Regions from separate parts of the Paraburkholderia sp. BCC1876 genome, predicted to be linked through region 1. Evidence: riboswitches for the same ligand, from Rfam matches in the RefSeq annotation. Region 1 holds a riboswitch; the other holds the start of a gene.
What was found. Region 1 has a riboswitch for fluoride ahead of crcB (fluoride efflux transporter CrcB). Riboswitches for the same ligand answer to the same signal wherever they lie in the genome.
Positions count from the first base shown of each region.

Region 2: another riboswitch for fluoride. It lies ahead of HWY05_RS26820 (voltage-gated chloride channel family protein); the one in region 1 lies ahead of crcB (fluoride efflux transporter CrcB).

Region 1 covers NZ_CADFGI010000002.1:328,126-335,905, reverse strand. Annotated here, with positions in the region: gene HWY05_RS07925 (NAD(P)-dependent oxidoreductase) at 1-1, opposite strand, end outside; gene HWY05_RS07920 (Rrf2 family transcriptional regulator) at 134-613, opposite strand; gene HWY05_RS07915 (hypothetical protein) at 702-1,181, opposite strand; gene HWY05_RS07910 (DJ-1/PfpI family protein) at 1,507-2,088, shown strand; gene HWY05_RS07905 (hypothetical protein) at 2,290-2,616, shown strand; gene HWY05_RS07900 (sensor histidine kinase) at 2,686-4,461, opposite strand; gene HWY05_RS07895 (ammonium transporter) at 4,871-6,058, shown strand; fluoride riboswitch at 6,112-6,172, shown strand; gene crcB (fluoride efflux transporter CrcB) at 6,253-6,633, shown strand; yybP-ykoY riboswitch at 6,760-6,950, shown strand; gene HWY05_RS07885 (TMEM165/GDT1 family protein) at 6,958-7,548, shown strand; gene HWY05_RS07880 (cation diffusion facilitator family transporter) at 7,578-7,780, shown strand, end outside.
Region 2 covers NZ_CADFGI010000008.1:217,562-225,341, forward strand. Annotated here, with positions in the region: gene HWY05_RS26785 (hypothetical protein) at 247-477, opposite strand; gene HWY05_RS26790 (cold-shock protein) at 676-879, opposite strand; gene HWY05_RS26795 (response regulator) at 1,258-1,689, opposite strand; gene HWY05_RS26800 (HAMP domain-containing sensor histidine kinase) at 1,799-2,932, opposite strand; gene HWY05_RS26805 (DUF190 domain-containing protein) at 3,154-3,477, opposite strand; gene crcB (fluoride efflux transporter CrcB) at 3,491-3,880, opposite strand; gene HWY05_RS26815 (DUF190 domain-containing protein) at 3,884-4,285, opposite strand; gene HWY05_RS26820 (voltage-gated chloride channel family protein) at 4,282-5,658, opposite strand; fluoride riboswitch at 5,739-5,809, opposite strand; gene imuA (translesion DNA synthesis-associated protein ImuA) at 6,313-7,008, shown strand; gene HWY05_RS26830 (DNA polymerase Y family protein) at 6,938-7,780, shown strand, end outside.

The DNA of each region.
Region 1 (7,780 bases):
TTTCGATGCTCCTGTTATGGGCTTATATGTAACCACGTTGATTACATATAACGCGAAAAAAAGAGGGGCCCAGGCCCCCGTTGGTCGTCAGGCGCGTGCGTCTTGTCGACAGCCCATGCGCCCGCCCTTTCTGCTACTTCTTCGCGACGTCGCCGCCAGCGTGATGCGCGCGCCGCTTGCGTTCCTGCTGCCGCTCGGCCCGCACTACGTCGGCCGTGGCGTCGGCCAGCGTCCGTGCGCCGAGCGATGCCTCCATGGCGAGTTGCGCGTCATCGATGATGCCACGCAGCACACCTTGAATATGACGCCCGACCATGCACGCCGGATTCGGCTCCTCGCGATGCAATGCGAATAATTGCGCGTCGTCCACCGCGCGATACACCTCGAGCAAACTGATCTGCTCCGGCGACCGCGCGAGTAGCGCGCCGCCGCCCGCGCCGAGCTGCGAGGTGGTGAGACCCGCCTCGGCCAGCATGGACAACAGCCGCCGGATCAATGCGGGATTCGTGTTGACGCTGCCCGCGATCATGTCCGACGAGAGCGGCACGCCCTCCTGCAACGACAGCAGCGCGAGCACGTGTACCGCAAATGCAAACCGGCTACTCGTATTCACAGCAAACCTGCCCGGCGACGACAATGTGTAACCATGGTAATTACATTTAATCCGACTGTCAAACGGGCGCCCCGGTTAAGCGGGTCCGTCACTTGTCCATCTGCTTTTGCGCGTCGCTCGAATCGCCCGAGGACGATCCCGAAGCCGACGCATTCGCCGCCGATGCCGAGCTTTGCGCCGACCATTCCTGCAGCTTGCGCCCGGCGGTTTCGAGGCCCTGGCCAGTCAGCGAAGCGGCCTTGCCGAGTTGCGCGTTGGCCGAATTCGCCGCGTTCTGCAGATTCGCTTGCGCGGTCGACGCCAACGCGTCGGGGTCGATCTTGATCGTCGGCGCGGAGGCCGCCGAGTCGAGGTTCTGCTGGGCGGCGTCTTTGGTCGCGTCGACCTGCTGGCCGACGTAGCTGGCTGCCTGATCGAGCTTCTGACTCGCGACCTGCGCGGCGTTATTGAGCGTGCCGGCGACCTGTCCCGCCGACGCGTCATTCTTCTGACAGGCAGCCAGCCCGCCGAATACGACGAGGACGACCGCGACACGGCGCAGCAAAGGTGAATGGAGCAATGAAATCATGGTTCAGTGTGAGCCGCGTCGAGCGGCTTCCGCTTGCGAAAACGCGCCAATGATACGCCGTCGCGTTGCATATCGGCCTTAGCCGGCATTCGAACGGCCAGGCACGCGACGTCAGTCCCACCTTCAGCGTGCGTTTGCGACAATGCGTATTGAGTCATACCGCACCCATCCGCACCAGGCCCGCACTACGCGGCCCCACCTCGCGCCACCTTCATCGCTCACGTCAATTGCAGGCTCCGTCGCGGTTCTGTCAAACGCGTTGGAGTAGACTCCCGAAGCGTATTTCCGCGTTCGATGTGTAGCGTTGATCAATTGGAGGCATGCAATGGCAGCAAAGAAGATCCTGTTCCTGACTGGCGACTTCGCCGAGGATTACGAAACGATGGTGCCGTTCCAGGCACTGCAGGCAGTCGGCCATATCGTCGACGCCGTGTGCCCGAACAAGAAGGCGGGCGATCGCATCAAGACGGCGATCCACGATTTCGAAGGCGACCAGACCTACACCGAGAAGCCGGGCCATCTGTTCGCGCTCAACGCTTCGTTCGACGACGCCGATCCGCGTCAGTACGATGCGCTGGCCATTGCCGGCGGCCGCGCGCCGGAGTATCTGCGGCTCAATCCGAAGGTCATCGAACTGGTGCGGCAATTCGCCGAAGCCGGCAAGCCGATTGCGGCAATTTGTCACGCAGCGCAACTGCTGGCCGCCGCCGACGTGATTCGCGGCAAGCGCATCTCGGCCTACCCGGCCTGCGCCCCCGAAGTGAAAATGGCCGGCGGCGAATACGCCGACATTCCGGTCGACGCGGCAATCACCGACGCCAACTTCGTCACCGCGCCCGCATGGCCCGCGCATCCGGAATGGCTGCGTCAATTCCTCGTGTTGCTCGGCACCCGGATCGAACTCTGATCCGTCCTGAGCGCGGCGCTGAGCTTTAACGTTAGCGTCAACACGTCGACACGTCGACACTTCAGCGCCGATCCAGCGGCGAGCGCGTTGCCCGATGCGGCAATTCGCGCTCGCCGCCACCCATCCCAAATTGAGACTCGTCCGATAGTGTTCAACGGAGGGCCTTCCTATAGTCGCCGATCGACTTGGGAGGGTCTTGCGATGGAACTGACCGATTGGATCGTCATCCTCGCCGTCACGTTGATGGCGATTATTTTCTTCTGCGCACGCACGCCGGCCGACTGGTCGTGCGAGAACCGCGCGCGGCGTCTGGCCGGCACGCGTCTGCTGGCGCAGGCTGCCTGCTCGCTGTGGGGAGCGCTGCTGATTATCGAGCGCAGCCTGGTCACACTGGAAGGCCTGGGCGGCCACCATCTCGAACCACTCGAAGCCCTGGCGGGCGTCGTCATTCTGCTGGCGTTCGGTTGCTACTGGTCGATCCGCGGCCGCCGCCTGCTCAAACCCCGGCGACTTTTCACGGCGTGCTGACGCTCACGCCCAATCCCGTTCTATCCGCCGTCGGCCTGCCCCATCTTGCATGGGCGAGCCCTTGCCGCATCAGCCCGCGCTGACGCCCGGCTTCGCATCCACGACAGGGTTTGCCGCGCTACCGTTCACGATCAGGTTCGGGCGGTCACGTCCCTCGAAATCCAGCGGCCGATCGCGCAAGCCGCGAATCGGTTGAACTCCAGGCGCGGCCGCGGCCGCAGCCGGCGCAACGCGCGACTCGGCAGCCAGTTGCGCCGACCTCGCCTCGGCTTCGGGCAGCGACAGATAAAACGTCGTGCCCACGCCCTCTTTCGATTCCGCCCACACGCGTCCGCCGTGACGCTCCACCACGCGGCGCACGAGCGCCAGACCGATGCCCTCGCCGGCCACCGTATTGCCGTGCAGCCGCTGAAACGCATTGAATAGCCGCGGCAACGCGACCGCCGGAATCCCCAATCCGTTGTCCCGCACGTAGAAGATTCGTAGCGAGTGGACGCCCGGCGGTGCTGCCGTCGTGCCGATCTCGATCCGGCCTTCGCGCGCCGGGTCCAGATAATTCACCGCATTGCCGATCAGGTTCGCGAACACCTGCTCGAGCGCGGTCGGGTCTCCCCACACCGCGGGCAATTCATGCACGCTGACATGCGCATGCCGCGCCCGGATCGAGCCTTGCATGGCGTCGATCACGCGCGGCACGATATCGCGCACCTCGACCTTCTGCTGCCGGTACTCGACACGGCCGACGCGCGACAGCCGCAACAGCGCGTCGATAATGTGCGACGCGCGCAGCACGGCCGTCTGCAGATAGTGCAACGCTTCGCCGATGTCCTCGTCGACCACCCGCTCGATACGCTGCCGCGCCTCCGCGCCGAGCGACGACTCGCGCACCGCCGCGCGCAGTTCGTCGCACGCGCGGATCAGCTCTTTCGAGAAGCCCTGCAGATTCACCAGCGGCGCGCGCAGATCGTGCGAGACGCTGTAGATGAACATTTCGTTTTCCTGAGTCTGTTGCCGCAAGGTCTCGTTGATTCGCGCGAGTTCGCCGGCGCGGCGCGCGAGATCAGCCTGAAAACGCACCTGGATACGCTCGGCTTCGAGCAGGCGCCGGCTGGTCTCGTGCAAGGTCAGATCGAGCCGGGCGATTTCGTCGCGGCCGGGGCCGATCGGCGCCAGCGGCTCATTGCCGGCCAACCGCCCGGCGTTGTCGGACAGCACGGCAAGCCGGCCGCGCACGCCGCGCGTAAATAGCCAGACGGCCAGCGCGACGAACAGCAACGAGCCGAGCACCGCCGCGACCACGAGAATCTGCTGACGTTCGCGCGCGGATTCCGCGGCGTTCGAGCGAAGCGCGTCGATGCGTCGTTCTTCAGACTGGAATGCCGCCACCTGCTGCCGGAAGCGATCGAGCACGTCGGCCGGCGCGAGGTCGCGGAAACGATCGAGCACATCGCGACGTCGCCCGGAATGCAGCATGTCCTGCACGCGGTCCGACCATTGCCGATACGCCTGCGCCGCCTGGCGGACCTGCACGACCCGCTCGACCTGCGCCGGGTTATCGGCGACCAGCTCGGCCAGTTGATCGATACGGCGGTCGACGTCCATCCACACCATGACCGGCGTGACGAAATGAGTGTCGTTGGCGAGTACCGCGCCGCGCAGCGCCACGGATTCGCCCAGCACCGGATCGAGAATCGCGGTGGTCTGGCGCAGCACTTCTTCGCTATGGATCGCCCAGCGCTCCGCTTGCGCCGCGTCCGACTGCGCCTTGACCAGCCCGGACAGAAGCGCCAGTTCGAAGAGGGCCGGAATTGCGATCAGCAACAGGCCTTTGGTGGTGAGTCTCATGCGTGCGCGGTAGAAGTCGGTAGCCGGCAGATCGTGCTCGGGACGGCACATTATGTCGGCGTTTGCACAGGAAACAAAGCGGCCACGCCATCGACCAGGCTTGAGCCGCCAGGCGACGTCAGCGCGCGCAGCGAATGCGCATAAATCGTGGGGTTATTGAAGGCAAAGTAAGCAATTTAGAAGGTCACGCACGACTTTGAACCATCACGCCCTGTCGTGAACTTGAACGCACTTAAATCGTGCTTATTGCGTGGTTCGAGGTGCATGTGGTCCGACCACATGATTAACCGGATCACAGCATTTCGCCCATTCCGGTGCGACATTGCACCGCCAATGCGTTTGTCACGCACTCATTTGGCCCACTTCTTGCATCCACTGCCCGCTTTTTGCCTTTAAGCGGGACACATCGATGGAAAGTCTGAAAACCGGCACCGATACCCTGTTTCTTCTGCTCGGCGCCGCCATGGTGCTGGCCATGCACGCAGGGTTCGCGTTTCTCGAACTCGGTACGGTCCGCAAAAAGAATCAGGTCAATGCGCTCGTCAAAATTCTGGTGGATTTTTCGGTCTCGACCATTGCGTATTTCTTCATCGGCTACACCATCGCTTATGGCGTGCAGTTCTTCGGCAGCGCCGAAACCCTGGCCGCGCATAACGGCTACGCGCTGGTGCGCTTCTTTTTCCTGCTGACTTTCGCCGCCGCGATTCCGGCGATCGTGTCGGGCGGCATCGCCGAGCGTTCGAAATTCAATCCGCAGCTGTTCGCGACCTTCGTGCTGGTCGGCTTCGTCTATCCGTTCTTCGAAGGGATTGCCTGGAATGGCCACTTCGGTATTCAGGACTGGCTGACTCACGTGTTCGGCCTGCCGTTCCACGACTTCGCCGGTTCCGTGGTGGTGCACGCGTTCGGCGGCTGGGTCGCCCTGCCGGCGGTGCTGCTGCTGGGCCCGCGGCACGGTCGCTACCATCGCGATGGAGGGATCGCCGCGCATCCGCCGTCGAATATTCCGTTTCTCGCGCTGGGCGCCTGGGTGCTGGCGGTCGGCTGGTTCGGCTTCAACGTGATGAGCGCGCAGACCGTCGACAAGATCAGCGGCCTCGTCGCCGTCAATTCGTTAATGGCGATGGTCGGCGGCACGCTGACCGCGTGGCTCGCGGGCCGCAACGACCCCGGCTTCACGTACAACGGGCCGCTGGCCGGCCTCGTGGCGGTGTGCGCCGGTTCCGATCTGATGCATCCGCTGGGTGCGCTGGTGACGGGCGGCATCGCCGGCGTGCTGTTCGTTTATATGTTCACGTGCGTGCAAAACCGCTGGCGGATCGACGACGTGCTCGGCGTGTGGCCGCTGCATGGGCTGTGCGGCGCATGGGGCGGCCTCGCGGCGGGCATCTTCGGTCTGCGCGCGTTGGGCGGCATGGGCGGCGTGTCGTTCGGCGCACAACTGGTCGGCACGCTGGGCGGCATCGCGGTGGCGACGCTCGGCGGCACGCTGGTGTACGGCGCGATTCGCCTGACGGTAGGCCTGCGGCTCGATCAGGAAGAGGAATACAACGGTGCGGATCTGTCGATTCACCGGATCTCGGCGACGTCGGAGTGACACGCGCCGGCCTTGCGCCACCCTGTCCCCACCAGCATTCGCCGATGTTAGACTTGCGCGCTGGAGATGGCATTCTCCCTTAACCGCCCTCGGGCTGATGATGCCTGCTACGCCCGGATGATTGCGGACGCGGCATCGCGCGTCGTCCGCCCCGCCCGGTTTGTCGACACTCCAGTCTTGCCAGGTCTCTTCCCATGTATTGGTCCATTCTCGCCGTCGCCATTGGCGGCGCACTCGGTTCGCTATTCCGCTGGTTTCTCGGCATCCGCCTGAACGGCCTGTTCACCGGCCTGCCGCTCGGCACCTTCGCCGCCAATGTGATCGCCGGCTATGTGATCGGCGTCGCGGTCGCCGGTTTCGCGCGCGCGCCGCAGATCGCGCCGGAATGGCGGCTGTTCGTCATCACGGGTCTGATGGGCGGACTGTCGACCTTCTCCACGTTTTCCGCGGAAGTCGTGCAACGCCTGCAGGACGGCCGGCTCGGCTGGGCGGCGGGCGAGATCGCGCTTCACGTCGGCGCGTCGCTGATGATGACCATGCTCGGTATCGCCACCGTCTCGCTGCTGTCGCGCTAACGGCAACGGCGAACTAACGGCGCACTGAAACGCGCACGGAGCGCGCGGCGAGCGGCGTCTTTCGAGTGAACGCGCCGCACGACCTGGCCAAACGCCTTGCTCCGGTCACAAGCCGGCAGCTATAATCGGCCCCTCTTCGGGGAGTAGCCGCCCTGGACTTTATGTTCAGGGGCTCGCGTCAACATACTTGCCCGGTCGCCAGACCGGTCATGGCGCGCGCAGCGTTTCGCCTGGCAAGACCGATGACTCACACTCCCACCAGCCGGGTCGCGGGAGTGCGTGTCATCGTGTATTGACCGTGCGGCCCGGTTATAAAAAATCCCCATGCAATCATTCCTCGTCTCCACAAGCGTGGTCGGGCTCGCCGAAATCGGCGACAAGACCCAGTTGCTGTCGCTGGTTCTGGCCGCGCGGTATCGCAAACCCATCCCGATCGTACTTGGCGTGTTTGCCGCGACCCTGATCAATCACGCCTGCTCCGGCGCGCTAGGCGCCTGGCTCGCCAGCGTCATCCGGCCGGAGATCATGAACTGGGCGGTCGTGGCGTCGTTCGCGGTCATGGCGGTGTGGATTCTGATCCCCGACAAGCTCGACGACGCCGACACCGTGCCCATGAAAGATTCAATGGGCGTGTTCGGCACGACCGCGATCACCTTCTTCATCGCGGAAATGGGCGATAAGACGCAAATCGTGACGGTCGCGCTGGCGGCGCGATTCCACGAATTTTTCGGTGTGGTGGCCGGCACGACCCTGGGCATGATGCTGGCCAACGTGCCGGTGATCTATCTGGGACACAAGTTCGCCGACCGTCTGCCGACGAAGGCCGTGCATATACTGGCGGCGATCATCTTCGTGGTGCTCGGTGGCCTGGCGTTGCGCACGGCGCTTTACCCCGACGCCCACCCGATGTTCTGATCCCCTGTCCCGCTAGAGAGGCCGACACGATGTCCGAACGCATGTCCGACGAAGCACTACGACGCATGGCCTCCGTGATCGCGCTTGCGGTCGCGCTGGGGCTGGTCGTCGTCAAGGTGTGGGCGTGGCTGGCAACGGACTCCATTTCCCTGCTGACCTCGGCGGCCGATGGGCTGGTGGACGTCGTGGCGTCCTCGGTGACGTTCGCGGGTGTCCGCTATGCCGCGCGGCC
Region 2 (7,780 bases), on a different contig from region 1:
TGTGAACAGTATGTTGGCGCGGGTGATAGGCGTGGCGTGTTTCACGCGTCATGCGATGGGCATCCTGCGCGCCCCTCTCCACCGGACCACTGGCGCGGCGCCAAACGGTGTCGCCGCAATGAAATCAGTTCATGCAGGCAGAAGTGTTCTTGCTGTGTATCGCTGCGATCGGACGAGGCCTGTGCCTCTGGCTCGTCGATCCTCGCCGCCGTCCATCTTGCCGCTACGAGGCAGGTGTATTGCCGACTATCCGCGACTGTCGACCCAGTCACGCGCCCAGTTCGTAGCGTGTCCCAGGGCCTGCGTTTCATTATCGAAATAGTCGAGCGCGTGGAATTTGTAGGAAACCGGATCAGCCTCGAGGGCATCCCCCCTGACGAGCAGGAGGTTGGCGGCAAACCAGCCGTCCGGCAGACGATGTGCGGAAGGTGCGACTGAATAACCGTTGTAGTGGTGAAGATGTTTATTGTTTTGCATAAGCGATAACTGACCATCACCCGCACGACATCGATATCGTACAGGCGAAATAATTTTAGATTGAGGCGAGACGGATCGTGTCGAGAAGACAAATGACGCGCACGACGAACGCGGCGATCAGATCGGGAGCGCACGGCTCCGCGAGGATACTAGTCAGGCAGACATGCAAAGGGCCGGTAGACCGGCCCTTGAAATACGTTACTGCGGCGAGATGTTCGAGGCCTGCATGCCCTTCGGGCCGCGCTTTGTCTCGTAGGTCACCTTCTGGTTTTCTGCGAGCGTCTTAAAACCGTCGCCGCGAACTTCCGAGAAGTGAGCGAAGAGATCGTCGCCGCCAGCATCAGGAGTGATGAAGCCAAAGCCTTTGCTATCGTTGAACCACTTAACAGTACCGGTATCCATGAGAATTCCTTGAAATAAAAATAACAGCTCCGTTGCGGAGCGACAAAAACTTCAAGGAAGAGGAGAGGATAACGAGTACCGCGCAGGAGAGGCGGAAAATGGTGATCAGCAATCGAGCTTCTTGAATATTTCGAAGCCTACGATACAGTCACAAATCAGAACTGTCAACGCATATCGTGAAGCGAGCTCGCTATCGGGCAACGCGATTACCGGAAATTCTATTCGGTCCGAGGCGTACCCGGCGGTCGCTCGCTCGTAACAAGAAACGTCTGGCAGCAGCATGTCAGTAACGGGTTCACTCCGCCGCCCTTAGCGGACGCTCACGTCGAAAGGCACAGGCGCTTGACGATTCGCTCGCTGCCTGACGATACGTTTGGACTAGGATTCTTCTGCCGGCTTGTTCGCAACGCGGCTAAAGGTTTGTGTTTTACTCGACGCAAGCCCGCAGATGATAGCAGCGAGTATGACTGGCAGCAGAACCGGTTTCGTGAAATGGTCATCGAATCCGGCGCGTATCGATTCGTCATTTTCAGAGAGCGATGTCAGGCCGCTCGTGGCTAACAGCAACGGTGCCGGGATCGCACGAGCAAGTCGGATCGCTCTTGCTACTCCACGGCCATCGAGAAGAGGCATTTCGATATCGAGCAATACAGCGTCCGGACGCCACACGCAGTATTCTGCAAACGCATCAGCACCGTTGGCGGCAGTCCGGATATCAAAACCCTGATCACGAAAGAACACTGAGTATGCGGCCAGCATTTCCGGATCGTCGTCAGCAATAAGAAGGCACTTGCCTTGGTCCCGTGACATTCCGATCCCCTAAATTACTTCGAAGTGCAGCAATTTAGGGTCCCGAGCGCTTGTCAGTTCGCCGGCCTTCCGCGATTCGAAGAGGGCGAACGGCGAGCGATCATACTCATCATGCAGTCAACGAAAATCGCGGCAGGGTAATGGTGAAGACGCAGCCAGTGCCCGGAACATCTCGGACGCTGAGAACACCTGCATTTGCTTCAACGTTGCGCTTGGCGATTGAAAGGCCTAGCCCCAGTCCGGATCGGTCCACGCCGTTTTGCATAAAGGGCGTAAACATCCTTTCTGCATTACCAGGGGGCAGGCCACCGCATTGATCCGACACGTCGATCAGGATGCGATCCGACAACGCATAGGCTTCCAACGTCACTTCGGTGTGATTGTACGTAAATTTGAAAGCATTCTGCAGCAGGTTTATGACGGCCGCGTAAAGCTCATCACGATCTCCGCTAATTGCAAGGGATGGATCTACCGTAGCGACCGTCATTGTGCATCCGCGAACAAGAGCGGCAAGTTCTGCGAAAGATTTCACGTCGGCGATGAAATTAGCAACGGAAAAAAATCCAGATTGCAGAGTAGTACCCTCTTCCGATCGTACCTCGTCCAGAGCGCGATTGATTTGCCCCTTTAATCTGTTCAGGCTGCGTTCCAGAAGCGAGCCCGTGGCACCAAATAGACTTAGATTTCCGGCTTTTATCGCGTCAAACGCGAGCGTCGCGGCTTGAAGGGAATTGCGTAGCTCATGCAAGGCCATCCCCAGTTGCTCACGCAACTCGAGCGCTTGCTTATCCGCTATGGCAAAGTCGCGTTGATAGCTAAATTCGGTGACAGCATCCGCAATTGCATTGTCCATGCAACGGTTAAGCGTTCGAAACTCGTCCGTTTCAAATGGCGCGTCGCGCTCGAACGCGAGATCCGTAATCGCCTGGCACAGGTCGCCGTAATCATGGACAACCTGGTCAACCGATAATCCGAGTTTCAACAACTCCCGCCCATGCTGCGCTGCGTTTGTGCCCATTTCGGATAGCGACGCCCCACCCCCCGAAGGCCCAGAAATTTTGCGACTGTCCATAGGCACTGATGTTTGCTCAATTCGAAGTGTTCGGATGAGCTGATCCAGGAAAATCGGGACCCCATTTTGAAGTTGTTGCGCAGTTGCCTCCCGACCATGCCTCAGCGCCACTTTCGCACGGCAACGTGCTATCAATTCATCGCGATTGTTCGCGAGAAAAACGTGCATCATGACGCGCCCCTAGACACCTTCGCCCCAGCGGCTCGGCTGTACGCTAAAAAGAAGCCGCAGCGGTTGCTGCGGCCCGTGGAATTACACGCGGCAACCAGCCGAACGCCCACTAATTATCGTCGCAGTCCGGATGCACGTCGGTACGACAGCGTACGTTCTGTTAGCGCGCTCCCAGGGTGTAAAAAGAGATCAGTAGCATCTGATAAATCGATCACAACCTGTTACGCGACAGAGCGGCCCACTCGGCCAAACTCGACCGGAATCTTCACGTAGCTGAGATCGACGTCTTCTTCCGCGAGCGCGTTCATCAAGCCTTGGCATGCCTGCTCATCGACGGAAACGGTGATGGCAAGCGGCTGATCGGCGAGTTCGAAAAAGCCGGCCGAATGGAACTTGCCCGCGCGATCGAACCCTTCTGCGCCAGTCATCAACGTTCCGCCCGAAGCGCCGTGCTGTTCGGCGAATTTCAGCAGCCAGTCGCAGATTGACTGATGCCCATGCTTACGGTTCTGTTCAGTAAAAAACGTCAATTGATAGCCTTGCATGACAGACTCCTTTTCAGGTGTGACGGGTTAGAGAAAGCGTGGCCATGCCCAGCGCGGTCATGACTAACGAACCGCCGACGTGCAGCGCCAGCATGCCGACCGACCACCCGAGACGACCGTCCCGAAGCAAAGTCAGCAGTTCGGCAGAAAAAGTCGAGAATGTCGAGAGTCCGCCAGCCAGACCCGTGATGAGGAAAAGGCGCCAAGCAACGGACAGACCAGTTGTCGAACCGAAGAATGCGATCGCAAACCCGACGATATACGCGGCAATCAGATTGCACGCGAGCGTCCCCATCGGAATGTTTGGCACAAGCGCGTTCATCGTGACGCTCAAGCCATAGCGGGCGAGTGCGCCCAGCATTGCACCGAAGCTGATGGCGATAAGCGAGTACGCCCCGGTCATGGTTTAACTTCCGCTTGATGTTGAAAGCGCACGGGCCGTGAGGAGATGCGCGACGGGCAGTTCACAGAGGAACATTACAGCGTGGACCTTGCGCAACTCGTCGGCGTGTTCGCGCATGAAATCACGCAGGCGCTCTTCGGTGTCAACCAGTTCGAGACACTGCGGATGCCGCATTCCGCTGATTTCTGGATGCTGGTGAGAGAGCCGCTCCCCCGGCAGATACCCTGAGCTAACGTGATGCAGTATCGCTTGCATGATGTTAGACCTCTTCGCTACAGCTATCAGGTGATGGGCGAGTGCAGGTGCGCTGAGGCGATGCCAGAACCGCGTCGCTCGGGCGCGGGTCGCAAGCGGGAAGTAAAGTCGGAGCGCCGCAATGCGCTGTTTGTTGATTTGCTGAATCATTGACCGTTTTCCCCTGTCGTCACTGCCGTATCAATCGACCTACGCGGCTGCTTGCCATTCGCGACTGGTGTCGCCGCTGTTGCTTTCTGCGGGCGAGACCCGCCGGGTTCGGCACTCCGTATTCCGTCTGGCACCGACAGCGGGTGCTTGCGATGTTTGCCATGCCCGACGCGCTGCGCGTGATAGATGCCTGCATGGCCAGAAAACAGGTAAGCGGTCACGCAACCGATAGCGGCAAGCGGGCCAATGCCCGTGCCGAACAACTCCATGGCCATGATGGTGGTGGCGATCGGCGTGTTTGCGGCCCCCGAGAAGACTGCAACGAAGCCGATGGCTGCCATCAGCGCGAACGGCATATGCAGCAGCGGCGCCAGTGCATTACCGAGGGTCGCGCCGATGTAGAACAGCGGCGTGACCTCGCCGCCCTTGAAGCCTGTACCAAGCGACACAACCGTAAAGCCGAACTTTGCGAGAAAGTCCCACGGCTGCATCGGTTGCTGAAACGAGCGAACGATATCGGGGATGCCAAGGCCGATGTACCGGTAGGCATCGAGCGCCCACACGGCAGTCGCTATGACGATCCCGCCCACGAACGGGCGCAACGGCCCATACATGATGTAGCGCTTCATCAGCGCGCCGAGCTTGTGCGCGCTGGTTGCGAATGCCATGCCGACCAGACCGAACGCAATGCCGGCGATCACGACGGCAACGACGCTCCATGCGCTGATGGGCGCGATCGCGCCGACCGCATAGTGGACGTGATGGACGCCCCATGCCAGACAGACCTGATCGGCGACGATGCCCGCCACGATGCAAGGAAAGAGTGCGTCATAACGCATGCGCCCGATTGCGAGCACTTCGAGGCCGAACACTGCGCCGGCTAGCGGTGTGCCGAACACCGACGCGAACCCTGCGCTCATGCCGATCATCAGCAGGATGCGACGGTCTTCACGTTCAAGGCGAAATGCGTGGGTCAACTGGTCGGCTAGTGCAGCGCCCATCTGGACCGCCGTGCCCTCTCGGCCGACCGAGGCGCCGAACAGATGCGAGACGATCGTGCCGCCGAGCACGAGCGGCACCATGCGCAACGGCACGACCTTCTTCGGATCGTGGATTTCGTCGATGATCAGGTTGTTGCCCGCAACGACCGGCTTGCCCAGCAGGTGGTACAGCAAGCCCACTGCGAAACCCGCCACGGGCAGCATCCAGATCGCCCAGCGGTGAGCCTCGCGCCACGCGGTTGCGCTATCGAGCGAAATTAGGAAAAAGGCCGAGGCGCTACCTGCGAGAGCCGCGGCGACGCAGGCGATCAGAAACCACTTGCCCAGATAAGGCAGCAATTCGAGTTGTTCAAAGCGTTTGAGTTTGTGCATTGGTCATGTGCGCGATGTTGCTTGGCCTGACCAACGAGAAGGATGTGGGCGCGAGCGCCTACAGCCCCGACGATAGTCAGGTAACTGTAGGCGTCATTAACCGCGCCGTGAGCGCGATGGTTAAAGGAGGAACGCCATCTCCAGAATCAACTCGGACTATATAGCATCCGATGACAGCGAACAACCGTCTCTCTTCCCTGATTCAGCTTGGGGAAGATTTGGATTGCGCCAACTTTCGCGGTAACGGCTTTTCCTGACGGTCCGTTTGAAATCCACTAGCGGCCGTTGAATGGCATGTTCGATGAAGGGCTGCTGTGGGTCGTCTAGCGCCTCTCACCCTCCTTGAGCGAAGCAGCGTCGGCAAGTTGCTGGGACGTAACTGCGCCCCCCGGTGGTCCTTTGAACATTCGCTTATCCCGGCAGTCCCGTCAATTCCGTACTTTTGCGTCTGGCTAACTGCGTGCTAGTCCAACGAATGCGGTTTCCTGGCAGCCCGGCGTCGCCTATCTGAAAGTTGGGATCTTGGGCTAAAATACCTGTATATTTATACAGTACCATTGGAGCCTGATCGTGACTCGGACTGCCACAGCTGGACAGCAGTTACGCACCCCCGAAGAACGGGCGCGTTCCATTGATGGTGCCCTCGACACAACTATGTATTCGGAGTCGGGGGGAATAAGTTTGTGGCGTGGATCTCAACTGGGAGGTTCGCGCGCGCAGGTTGTCCCCTGTGGTAGCGCAGACCTGGGGGCTGAAATGCCCGGTGGCGGCTGGCCCCAGGGCGCTCTCACCGACCTGCTGTTGCCAAGCCCGGGAGTGGGCGAGATTCGGCTGCTGCGCGCAAGCCTTGCCACGGTCGAAGGCCGCCCCGTGATGCTGCTGCAGCCGCCGCACCGGATCCAGCCAGCGGCTCTGGCATGGTGGGGCTTGTCTGCCGAACATGTGCGCGTGCTGCATGCCAGTAAAACCGCCGATGCGTTGTGGGCCGCCGAGCAGATCCTGCGCGCCGGAACCGCTGGCGCACTGATCTTGTGGCAAAACCATGTGCGGCCGGAATCCCTGCGCCGGCTTCATCTGGCGGCCCAGGCGTCCGACACGCTGTTTTTCATGATGCGCCCGCTGGCAAGCGCCAGCGACGCGTCGACCGCGCCGTTGCGGCTGGCGATCCGTCCGGCGCGCGACGGTGTGAATGTGGAGTTCTTAAAGCGTCGGGGCCCCCGGCGCGACGACGCGCTCTTCGTGCCGCTCTCCCCGTCGCCCATCCTGAATGTGAATCGAAATGCAAGTGTGGATCGGCGTTCATCTCCCGTTGCTGAGCCTCGAAGTGTTCCGGCCGAAGTGGTCGCCTGACGCGGGCGCAGGTCTCGTCGTGTTCGATCACGAGCGCGTTGTTTCGCTGGATGAGGCCGCGCGCGTCGTTGGGGCACGGCCGGGCATGCGGCGCGGCGGCGTTCTGACCATGTCTCCCGACGCGCATCTGTGCGAGCGTGATCCGGCCCGTGAGCACGACACGACTATCGCACTGGCCACTGGCCTGATGCAGTTCTCGCCTCAGGTCGCGCCGGCGTCGGAAAACACGGTACTGATCGACGTCTCTGCGAGTCTGCGTCTGTTCGGCGGCGTACGCGCGCTGCTGCGCGCGATGAAGCGCATCGCGGAAGCGATCGGGGTGACCGCAACGTTTGGCGTCGCGCCGACCGGCGAAGGAGCGTGGCTCCTTGCCCGACGCGGCGGCGGCCGAGCGCTCTCGCAGCGCTCGCTTTTGCGTGCACTGTCTGCGTTGCCGGTCGCACTGCTCCCACCTGCCCGCAAGTACGCCGACTGGTTCACCGGTATCGGCTGCCAGACGGTTGGCGAACTGATGCGGCTGCCGCGCGCGGGCCTGAAAAAGCGTTGTGGCGTTGCCCTGCTGGAACTGCTCGATCGCGCCGCAGGAGGTGCGCCGGAAGTTCATGAATGGCTTGAGTTGCCGCCGACGTTTGCCGCGCGCATCGAAATGCCCGATCGCATCGAGAACGCCGAGGCCTGCCTGTTCGCCGCGCGCCGGCTGATCGTGCAGATGACCGGATGGCTCGTGAACCAGCAACTGGCGATCGTCCGGCTCAGCGTGGTGCTCGAACAT